3 regions of the Cryobacterium sp. TMT2-14 genome follow, and region 3 is predicted to be linked to each of the others. Evidence: predicted binding sites of a transcription regulator. Region 3 holds the regulator's gene; each other region holds the start of a gene.
What was found. The regulator HrcA, encoded in region 3, represses chaperone genes, less so after heat shock. The targets are predictions, from matches to a motif close to TTNGCACTCGNNNNNNNCGAGTGCNAA.
Positions count from the first base shown of each region.

Region 1: the regulator HrcA is predicted to act here: its motif matches at 1,376-1,402, upstream of groES (co-chaperone GroES).
Region 2: the regulator HrcA is predicted to act here: its motif matches at 1,343-1,369, upstream of groL (chaperonin GroEL).

Region 1 covers NZ_SOFV01000046.1:15,350-18,624, reverse strand. Annotated here, with positions in the region: gene rarD (EamA family transporter RarD) at 1-933, opposite strand, end outside; gene groES (co-chaperone GroES) at 1,005-1,301, opposite strand; gene E3O28_RS16040 (methyltransferase domain-containing protein) at 1,429-2,628, shown strand; gene E3O28_RS16035 (DUF4190 domain-containing protein) at 2,654-3,064, opposite strand; gene E3O28_RS16030 (DUF4190 domain-containing protein) at 3,084-3,275, opposite strand, start outside.
Region 2 covers NZ_SOFV01000007.1:72,732-76,006, forward strand. Annotated here, with positions in the region: gene E3O28_RS01780 (cold-shock protein) at 1-111, shown strand, start outside; gene E3O28_RS01785 (DUF3048 domain-containing protein) at 203-1,282, shown strand; gene groL (chaperonin GroEL) at 1,414-3,033, shown strand.
Region 3 covers NZ_SOFV01000009.1:322,320-325,594, forward strand. Annotated here, with positions in the region: gene hemW (radical SAM family heme chaperone HemW) at 1-99, shown strand, start outside; gene E3O28_RS03970 (DUF4870 domain-containing protein) at 102-479, opposite strand; gene E3O28_RS03975 (DUF4870 domain-containing protein) at 516-962, opposite strand; gene hrcA (heat-inducible transcriptional repressor HrcA) at 1,130-2,167, shown strand; gene dnaJ (molecular chaperone DnaJ) at 2,234-3,275, shown strand, end outside.

The DNA of each region.
Region 1 (3,275 bases), on a different contig from region 3:
GGGCGCGCGTCCGGTGAGGACCATGTCGGTCGTGAGAACGACCAGCGCCACCCAGACCAGTGCGAAACCGACCCAGCGCTCGGGCGGCATGGGCTCGAGCAGCACGAAGACGCCGACCAGGAACTGCAGGATCGGAGCGAAGTACTGGATCAGACCCATGTATGTCAGAGGCAGGCGCCGGGCCGCGGCGGCGAAGAACAACAGCGGCACAGCGGTCACAACACCTGCTGCCAGCAGCCCCACGGTATGCCAGATGGACACGCTTCCGAAGGTGAGACCGGAGACAGAGGCCACCACGATCAGCTGCACCACGGCGATGGGTGCGAGCCAGACCGTTTCGAGGGTGAGTCCGGCGACGGCATCGACGTCGCGGCCGACCCTTTTCTTGATCAATCCGTAGAATCCGAACGAGAACGCGAGGATGAGCGACACCCACGGCAGCGAGCCGTAGCCGACGGTGAGCACGACGACGGCCCCGAGGCTGATTCCCACGGCCACCCACTGCAGCAGGCGCAGCCTCTCGCGCAGCAGAATGACGCCGAGGAACACGGTCACGATCGGGTTGATGAAGTAGCCGAGGGCTGCCTCGACCACGTGGCCGCTGAGGGCGGCGAAGACGTAGGTCTGCCAGTTGACGAAGATCAGCAGGCCGGCCAGACCCATGGTGAACACGATGCGAGGCCTCCGCAGCAGCGCGAGGAAGGACTTCCACTTGCCCGTGACCGTGATCAGCAGTGCGCAGAACACCAGGGAGAAGAGAACCCGCCAGGCCACGATCTCGAAGGCACCACTGGGCGCGAGGAGCAGAAAGTAGAGCGGCAGCGTGCCCCAGAGGGCGTAGGCGAGGACCGCGTAGATCAGTCCCTTGCTCTGCTCCGACCGCGCCGGGCGGGCCGCGCGGATTTTCCCGGGTGGAAGAGCGTCTTGCGCCACAGCGGACCTTTCTTAACGACGAATCCCGGATGGCCAGGGCCATCCGGGATTCTACCGTTGCGTGGGTGTGGCTAGCGAACGACGACTGCGAGCACGTCGCGGGCCGACAGGACGAGGAGGTCCTCACCACCGAACTTGACTTCGGTTCCACCGTACTTGGAGTAGATCACCTTGTCGCCGACGGCGACGTCGAGTGGAATGCGGTTGCCGTTGTCGTCAATGCGGCCGGGGCCGACTGCGACAACTTCGCCCTCCTGGGGCTTTTCCTTGGCGGTGTCAGGAATGACCAGACCTGATGCGGTGGTCTGCTCTGCGTCGACCTGCTTGATGACGATGCGATCCTCGAGCGGCTTGATGGAGACCGACACGGTTGACCTCTTTCTTAGCTAAGACATAGTTAGCAGACTCACAGCGAGAGTGCCAAGACGAGTTTAGGGCGCATCTGGCACTCACGCAACGTGAGTGCCAGATGCGTCGTGTTGATAGGTTTACACGATGGAACGCTCAGAGCTCGTCGAGCTGTTATCGCCGGGCGGTTTGCGCCTGCTGGACTCGTTGCCGCCGTACGACGCGGCCGCCGACGTCGTGCGGGTGGTGAGCGAACTGCGCAAGGCCGGACACAGCCCCGAGCTGGTCACCGCGGTGCTCAGCCAGTCCCGGCTCCGAGCCAGGGCCGTGCCCAAGTTCGGCGAGTTCGCCGGCCGCATGCTGTTTACGGAGGCCGGCCTCGAGCAGGCCACCCGGCTGCGGGTGGCGGCGCTGCACGCCGGCCGCTTCGCGGGCGCGTCCCTGAACCGGGTCGTCGACCTCGGCTGCGGCATCGGAGGCGACGCCATGGCCCTGGCCGCCATGGACCTCACGGTGACGGGGGTGGACGCCGACGAGGTGACCGCGACCGTCGCCAGCTACAACCTGGCTCCGTTCGAGAACGCGAGCGTTCTGCACTCGTCCGCGGAAGACGTCGACCTGGCCGGCTTCGACGCCGCCTGGCTCGACCCGGCCCGGCGCACCGCCGGGCACTCCAACACCTCGCGCCTGACCCGGCCGGAGGACTACTCCCCGCACCTCGATTTTGTCTTCGGTCTCAGTGAGCGGATGCCCGTCGGCGTCAAGCTCGGGCCGGGCCACGACCGCGAGCTGATCCCCGCGGAAGCCGAGTCGCAGTGGGTCTCCGTGGACGGCAAGCTCGTGGAGATGGGGCTGTGGTTCGGAGCACTGGCGCGCGCCGGCATCCGTCGCTCCGCCCTGCTGCTCGGCCGGACCGGGATCCACGAACTGACCGCGCCCCACGACAGCACGGATGCCCCGGTGGGAGTGCTGGGCGACTACCTGTACGAGCCGGACGGCGCGATCATCCGTGCCCGTCTGATCGGGGACCTGGCCCGGTCGCTCGACGCGTCGATGCTGAGCGAGGGGATCGCGTATTTCACCTCCGAGACCCTGCAACGCACGCCCTTCGCCACCGCATTCCGGGTGCTCGAGGTGCTGCCGGTCGACGAGAAGAAGCTGCGGCTGGGCCTACAAGAACGCCGCATCGGCACTCTCGAGATCAAGAAACGCGGCGTGGACGTCGACCCGGCCACCCTGCGCACCCGACTGAAGCTCAAGGGCCCCGAGTCGGCGACGCTCGTGCTCACCCGGGCCGCCGGCCACCGGGTGGCTCTGCTGGTGGAGCGGATTCCGCCACTCGACTGAGGCCAGCGGCGAAGGACAGCATGGCTCAGCCGGGCACGACCGTCAGCACCTGTGTGACGATCGACACCCACCCGACCGCGAGGACCAGCCCGGCCAGCCCGGTCCACAGCCCGTAGGCCCACGCGGTGCCGGCACGGCGCTCGGTCACGCGGGCCATCACGGCCAGCACGACCGCGGCCAGGGAGAGCGCCGCACCCCAGACGCCGAAGACCGCGATCAGCAGCCCCAGCAGCCCGAAGACGAGCGATGCGATGGACAGCCCGCCCTGGCCTGCCTGCGCGGTCAGCTCGCTGTCGGTGTAGACGTACGGCACCCATTCGGTAGGGGCTGTGATGGTCGACGCGTAGTCCAGCTCCCCCGGAGCGGGCGCCGGAGGCCGGGTGAGGTCGACCCGGAAGTCATCGTTGCGGGACCAGTCCCGTTCCTCCCCAACCATCCCCGCTGCTATCTTCCGCTCAGTACGACGAGTTGGGGATGGTGGCGAAGAAGACAGACCAGATCACGATACTGACCAGTGCCAGACCGACGCCGATGAACCCCGTGATCAGCCCGGTCAGCCAGAAGCCCCTCGCCTGCGGCTCCTTCGACTTACCGAGGAAGCCCAGGACGACCGCGGCGGCGGGGATGAACAGTCCGAGGATGCCACC
Region 2 (3,275 bases), on a different contig from region 3:
TCGGCCATCGACATGCACGGCTACAAGGTTCTGGAAGAGGGACAGCACGTCATCTTCGAACTGGGTACAGGAGCAAAGGGGCCCCAGGCAGAAGCGGTTCGTCCGATCTGATCCAGCGGGGGATGTTCCAGCGGTCGACCGCAGGGTCGGGTCGCTCCCAGGCATGTGTGCGCGGCAGTGCAGCCGCGTTAGGGTTTGGGGCGTGACAACGAAAATAGTGGTTCAAGCGCAGCGACGAAGTGCGGCACCGAGAATCCGGTCCATCCGGATGCTCGGGGTCGTCCTTCTGCCGCCCCTTCTGCTGGTCTCCGCATGCGCCAGTGACGCGCCGAAGCCGCCGGCAAGCTCGACCAGCACGCCCTGGAACTCCACCTTCGAGTCGGCCGCAGACCCGGCGGTCGCCCCATTGCGTGGCACGAGTGTGCCGGCCGGGAGCCTCCAGAACCCTGCCCTCTCGGTGAAGATCGACAACCACGAAGCGGCCAGGCCGCAGCTCTCTCTCGAGCGCGCCGACATCGTCTTCGAAGAACTGGTCGAGGGCGGGCTGACCCGTTATGTCGCGGTCTGGCATTCCGACGTGCCTGAACTCGTCGGGCCGGTGCGATCGATCCGACCCATGGACCCGGACATCATCGCGCCCTTCGGCGGAATCGCGGCTTATTCCGGCGGCCAACAGAAATTCATCGACCTGATGGACGCGACGGATGTCGTCAGCGCCGCTTTCGATACCGACGACACCGGCCTCTTCGCGCGTTCGGATGACCGGGAAGCCCCGCACAACGTCATCCTCCAGGCCTCAGCGCTCGTCGCGCGGAACGCCACCGTGCCGCCGCCGAACCAGCAATTTGCCTACTCCGCGACCGTGCAGGGATCGTCCGCGGCCGTCGACGGCGCGCCCGTCGCGGCGATCAACTCCACCTTCTCCACCGCCCGTTGGCCCGGCTGGACGTGGGATGCGGCCGGTGCTGCCTACCTGCGCTCGCAGGAGGGCGCACCTGACCTCGACGCCACCGGTGCGCAGCTGCGGGCGACCAACGTCCTGGTCCTGCGGGTCGCGATCGACGGCACCTACGGAGATGTTCCCACGACGACAATGATCGGTTCGGGGGAAGCCTGGGTGTCGGCCGGCGGCAAGTCCGTGCATGCGGTCTGGTCCAAGGCCGACCAGACCGCCCCCATCCGTCTCGTCGATGACTTCGGCGTGACGATTCGTCTCGCCGCCGGTAACACCTGGATCGAGCTGGTGCCGTCGGACCGAGGCACGGTTGTGCTGGTGCCGTAGCCGCGGCCGCGGCACCTTGCCGTTCACTTGCACTCTCGACCCCAGAGTGCCAGAATCTACTTGGCACTCTCTCTGTTTGAGTGCCAACCCATCACCGTTTTGGTAACGTCCGGGAGGGACGAGAAACACATATGGCAAAGATCATTGCTTTCAACGAAGAGGCCCGTCGCGGCCTTGAGCGTGGCCTGAACATCCTCGCTGACACTGTCAAGGTCACCCTCGGCCCGCGCGGACGTAACGTGGTGCTGGAAAAGAAGTGGGGCGCTCCCACGATCACCAACGATGGCGTGTCCATCGCCAAGGAGATCGAACTCGACGACCCGTACGAGAAGATCGGTGCCGAGCTCGTCAAGGAGGTCGCCAAGAAGACCGATGACGTCGCGGGCGACGGAACCACCACCGCCACCGTCCTGGCTCAGGCGCTCGTTCGTGAAGGCCTGCGCAACGTCGCGGCCGGAGCAGACCCGATCAGCCTCAAGCGTGGCATCGAGAAGGCCACGGCCGCCGTGATCGCTGAGCTCATCGCCAACGCCAAAGAGGTCGAGACCAAGGAAGAGATCGCGGCCACCGCTTCCATCTCCGCCGGTGACGCCGAAATCGGCGCCATCATCGCCGAGGCCATCGACAAGGTCGGCAAGGAGGGTGTTGTCACCGTCGAGGAGTCGAACACTCTCGGCACCGAGCTCGAGCTCACCGAGGGCATGCGCTTCGACAAGGGCTTCCTGTCCGCCTACTTCGTGACCGACCCCGACCGTCAGGAAGCGGTCTTCGAAGACCCCTACATCCTGATCGTCAACTCCAAGGTCTCCAACATCAAGGACCTGCTCCCCATCGTGGACAAGGTCATCCAGACCGGCAAGCAGCTCCTCATCATCGCCGAGGACGTCGACGGCGAGGCCTTGGCCACGCTCGTGGTGAACAAGATCCGCGGAATCTTCAAGTCGGTCGCCGTCAAGGCTCCCGGCTTCGGCGACCGTCGCAAGGCCCAGCTGCAGGACATCGCCATCCTCACCGGTGGACAGGTCATCAGCGAAGAGGTCGGTCTCAAGCTTGAGAACGTCACGCTTGACCTCCTCGGCAACGCGCGCAAGATCGTCATCACCAAGGACGAGACCACCATCGTCGAAGGCGCCGGAGACCCCGAAGCCATCGCCGGACGCGTCCAGCAGATCCGCAGCGAGATCGAAAACACCGACAGTGACTACGACCGCGAGAAGCTCCAGGAGCGTCTCGCCAAGCTCGCTGGCGGAGTCGCAGTCATCAAGGCTGGCGCCGCGACGGAGGTTGAGCTCAAGGAGCGCAAGCACCGCATCGAGGATGCCGTCCGCAACGCGAAGGCTGCCGTCGAAGAGGGCATCGTCGCCGGTGGTGGCGTTGCGCTGATCCAGGCCGGCAAGACCGCGTTCGAGAAGCTCGAGCTGGTCGGCGACGAGGCAACGGGAGCGAACATCGTCAAGGTTGCCATCGACGCTCCACTCAAGCAGATCGCCCTCAACGCCGGCATGGAGCCGGGCGTTGTCGCCGACAAGGTGCGCAACCTGCCGATCGGTTGGGGCCTCAACGCCGCGACCGGTGAGTACGTCGACATGCTCGCGGCCGGAATCAATGACCCGGTGAAGGTCACCCGTTCCGCGCTGCTGAACGCAGCGTCGATCGCCGGACTGTTCCTCACCACCGAGGCCGTAGTCGCCGACAAGCCGGAGAAGAACGCTGCTCCGGCCGGCGACCAGGGCGGTGGAATGGACTTCTAAGTCCACACCGCTTCACCGCTTCACAACACAGGGCGCCTCCGCCGGGAGGCGCCCTGTGTCGTTAATGCAGGCCTCGCTAAAACAGGCCTCGCTAAAACAGGCCTCGCTAAAACAGGCCTCGCTAAAACAGGCGTCGCTAAAACAGGCGTCGCTAAAACAGGCGTCGCTAAAACAGGCGTCGCTAAAACAGGCGTCGCTAAAACAGGCCTCACTAAAACAGGCGTCGCTAAAACAGGCGTCGG
Region 3 (3,275 bases):
CTCATCGATGCGAAAGCAGCCCTCTTCGGTTCGATCGAACTGACCCTCAGAGGACGACTCCTGGCGGATGCCGTCGTGCGCCGCCTGCTCGCCGACTGAACTCAGTTCACGAACTTGATCGACAGCGGATACGTGTAGTACTCGCCCCGGTTTGCGGCCAAGGCGGCCATGATTCCGAACACGACCATCAGAACGGAGGCAGCCAGGAGAACGAGGTAGCCGACGAGGATGATCGTCAGGACGCCGCCGACCGCGTAGGCGATCAGGAGCGTGAGCTGGAAGTTCAGTGCGGTCGCGGTGTGTGCCCGGATGAACGGGCCGCGGTCCTTGAGCACGATGTAGCCGATCAGGGCCGGCACGAAATAGAACAGAATGCCGCCGACGTGCACGAGGGTGGCCCACAGTTTTTCGTCGGCCGGGTTCATCGGGGTGGGAGCCTGGTTCGGGTTGGCGGGCGGTGGTGGGGTGGAATTGGTCATTGGTGCTCCTTCTGAAGAAAAACCGAGTGCGCCGGGCTACTTGATCAGGCGCAGGGCGAACGGGTACCGGTAGTGGTTGCCGTCCTTCGCCTGGAGGTAGCCGAGCACCGAGAAGACAACACCGAGGATGTACAGCACCCAGGCGAGACCGCCGATGACGCCGCCGATGCCGAATGTGAGGAAGCCGATAACCGTCGCAAAAAAGTTGATCGCGAAGTAGCCGATCAGAAGCGTGATCTGAAAGTTGAGCGCTTCCTTCGCCTCGACGCTGGTCAGAGGTCCGCGGTCTTTGAAGAGCAGCCACAGCACCAGGGACGGCACGAACATGAGGATCCCGCCCAGATGTGCGAGGGACGCCCATTGGCGGTCATCCGCCTCCGTCAGGGGTGCCGACGGTCCCGGGGCGGCAGGCTGGTAGGGCGGTTGCGGCGGCCGTTGGCCCTGGTACGGATCATCGGATCCGGGACCAGTGAAATTACTCATGATCATGCCTTTCAGTGCACCGGGGAAGAGGTGCTACATGCCTAAGTTACTGCGCCCCAACATTGGGGAGCAATGGGTAAGCCCAGCCGGTCGCGGTATGATTGGCAGTCACATACCGCGAGTGCCAATCGATGCTGCACTCGCGACGCTGGGAGGAGGCGAGCGCCATGGTGTCCGATCGCAGTCTCGAAGTCCTGCGTGTGATCGTTCAGGACTATGTAGCCTCCCGCGAACCCGTCGGTTCCAAATCTATCGTCGACCGGCATTCCTTCGGGGTCTCGGCGGCCACGATCCGCAACGACATGGCCCTGCTCGAAGAGGAAGAGTTGATCGCGGCTCCGCACACCTCGTCGGGCCGCATCCCCACCGATAAGGGCTACCGCCTGTTCGTCGACCATCTCGCCGATCTGCGCCCGCTCTCGGCGGCGCAGCGCCAAGCCATCGAGACGTTCCTCGGTCAGTCGGCCGACCTTGACGAGGTGCTGGCCCGCAGCGTGCGGCTGCTCTCGCAGCTCACCCATCAGGTCGCCCTGGTGCAGTATCCGTCGCTGTCCCGCGCGAAGGTGCGCCACATCGAACTGGTGCCCCTGTCCGAGACTCGCCTCCTGTCGGTTCTGATCACGGATGCCGGACGGGTCGAGCAACGCGTCGTCGACCTGCCCCGGCCTCTGGCTGAACCCGTTCTGATCGAACTGCGCACCCGGTTGAATTCTGCTCTGGTCGGGCTGGGCATGAGCGAGGCCGCCAGCACCCTTACCGGCAGCTCTCTCACCGCCGGCTCCGGCCTCGGCCCGCTCGAGCAGCAGGAGGCGGTGGATCTGATCACCGGCACCCTGCGGGACCAGGTCGGCGCGAACAGGCAGGACCGGCTCGTGATGGCCGGCGCCGCCAACCTCGTGCGCACCGAGGAAGACTTCACCGGCAGCATTTTCCCGGTGCTCGAGGCCATCGAGGAACAGGTCGTGCTTCTGCGGCTGTTCGGCGAGATGGCCTCTGACCAGCACGGCGTGTCCGTCAGTATCGGCCGGGAGAATGCCCCGTTCGGTCTGGCCGAGACATCCGTGCTCACCAGCGGCTACTCCTCGCAGGGCGGCAACCTGGCGCGCCTCGGCGTACTCGGCCCCACTCGGATGGACTACTCGAACAACATGGCGGCCGTCCGTGCGGTCGCCCGCTACCTTTCACGCCTTCTCGGCGAGAATTGACCAGTTCCCCTCGGCCCAGAAGCCGGCGGAACACCACATTTCAGAACAGACCTAGGAGAGCCAGCTTTGGCTGACCATTACGAAGTACTCGGCGTTGCCCGCGACGCCTCGACCGACGAGATCAAGAAGGCCTACCGCAGGCTGGCCCGGCAGCTGCACCCCGACGTGAACCCGGGCGCGGATGCATCCGAGCGCTTCAAATCCGTCACGCACGCCTACGACGTGCTCAGCGACGTCAAGCAACGCGACAACTACGACCGTGGCGGCAACGGCCGCTCGGGCGGCGGCGGAGGCGCCGGTTTCGACGGCAACTTCGGCAACTTCGGCGACATTTTCGAGACCTTCTTCGGCGGCGGGGGATCCAGCCGCGGGCCTCGGTCGCGCCGTGAGCGCGGCCAGGATGCCCTGATCCGGGTCGACCTCGACCTCGATGAGATCATCTTCGGCACGCACCGGGAGCTCGAGGTCGACACGGCCATCATGTGCGCGACCTGCAGCGGCACGTGCTGCCAGCCGGGCACCGCGCCCGTCACCTGCGACATCTGCCACGGCACCGGCACCATCCAGCGCGCCGTGCGGTCGCTGCTCGGCAATGTCATGACGAGCAGCCCCTGCGGTTCCTGCCGCGGCTACGGCACGATCATCGCCACTCCCTGCGTCACCTGCCAGGGCCAGGGCCGCGTGCGAGCGCGTCGCACGGTCCCCGTCGACATCCCGGCGGGGGTCGACACGGGCCTGCGCCTGCAGATGCCCGGCAGCGGCGAGGCCGGTCCGGCCGGCGGTCCCAACGGCGACCTCTACCTTGAGATGAAGGTGCGCCACCACGACGTGTTCAGCCGTGACGGCGACGACCTGCTCTGCACCCTCGAGGTGCCGATGACGGATGCCATCCTCGGCAGATCCGCGACCGTCAAGGCGCTCGACGGCGACATCGAGGTCGAGCTCAGGCCGGGCACGCAGAGCGCCGAGATCATCACGGTCAAGGACCGCGGCGTAACCCGTCTGCGCGGGAACGGACGCGGCGACCTGAAGGTCGGCGTGCACGTGGTCACACCGACCCGTCTCGACCACAAGGAGCGGGAGCTGATCGAGGCCTTTGCGGCCCGCC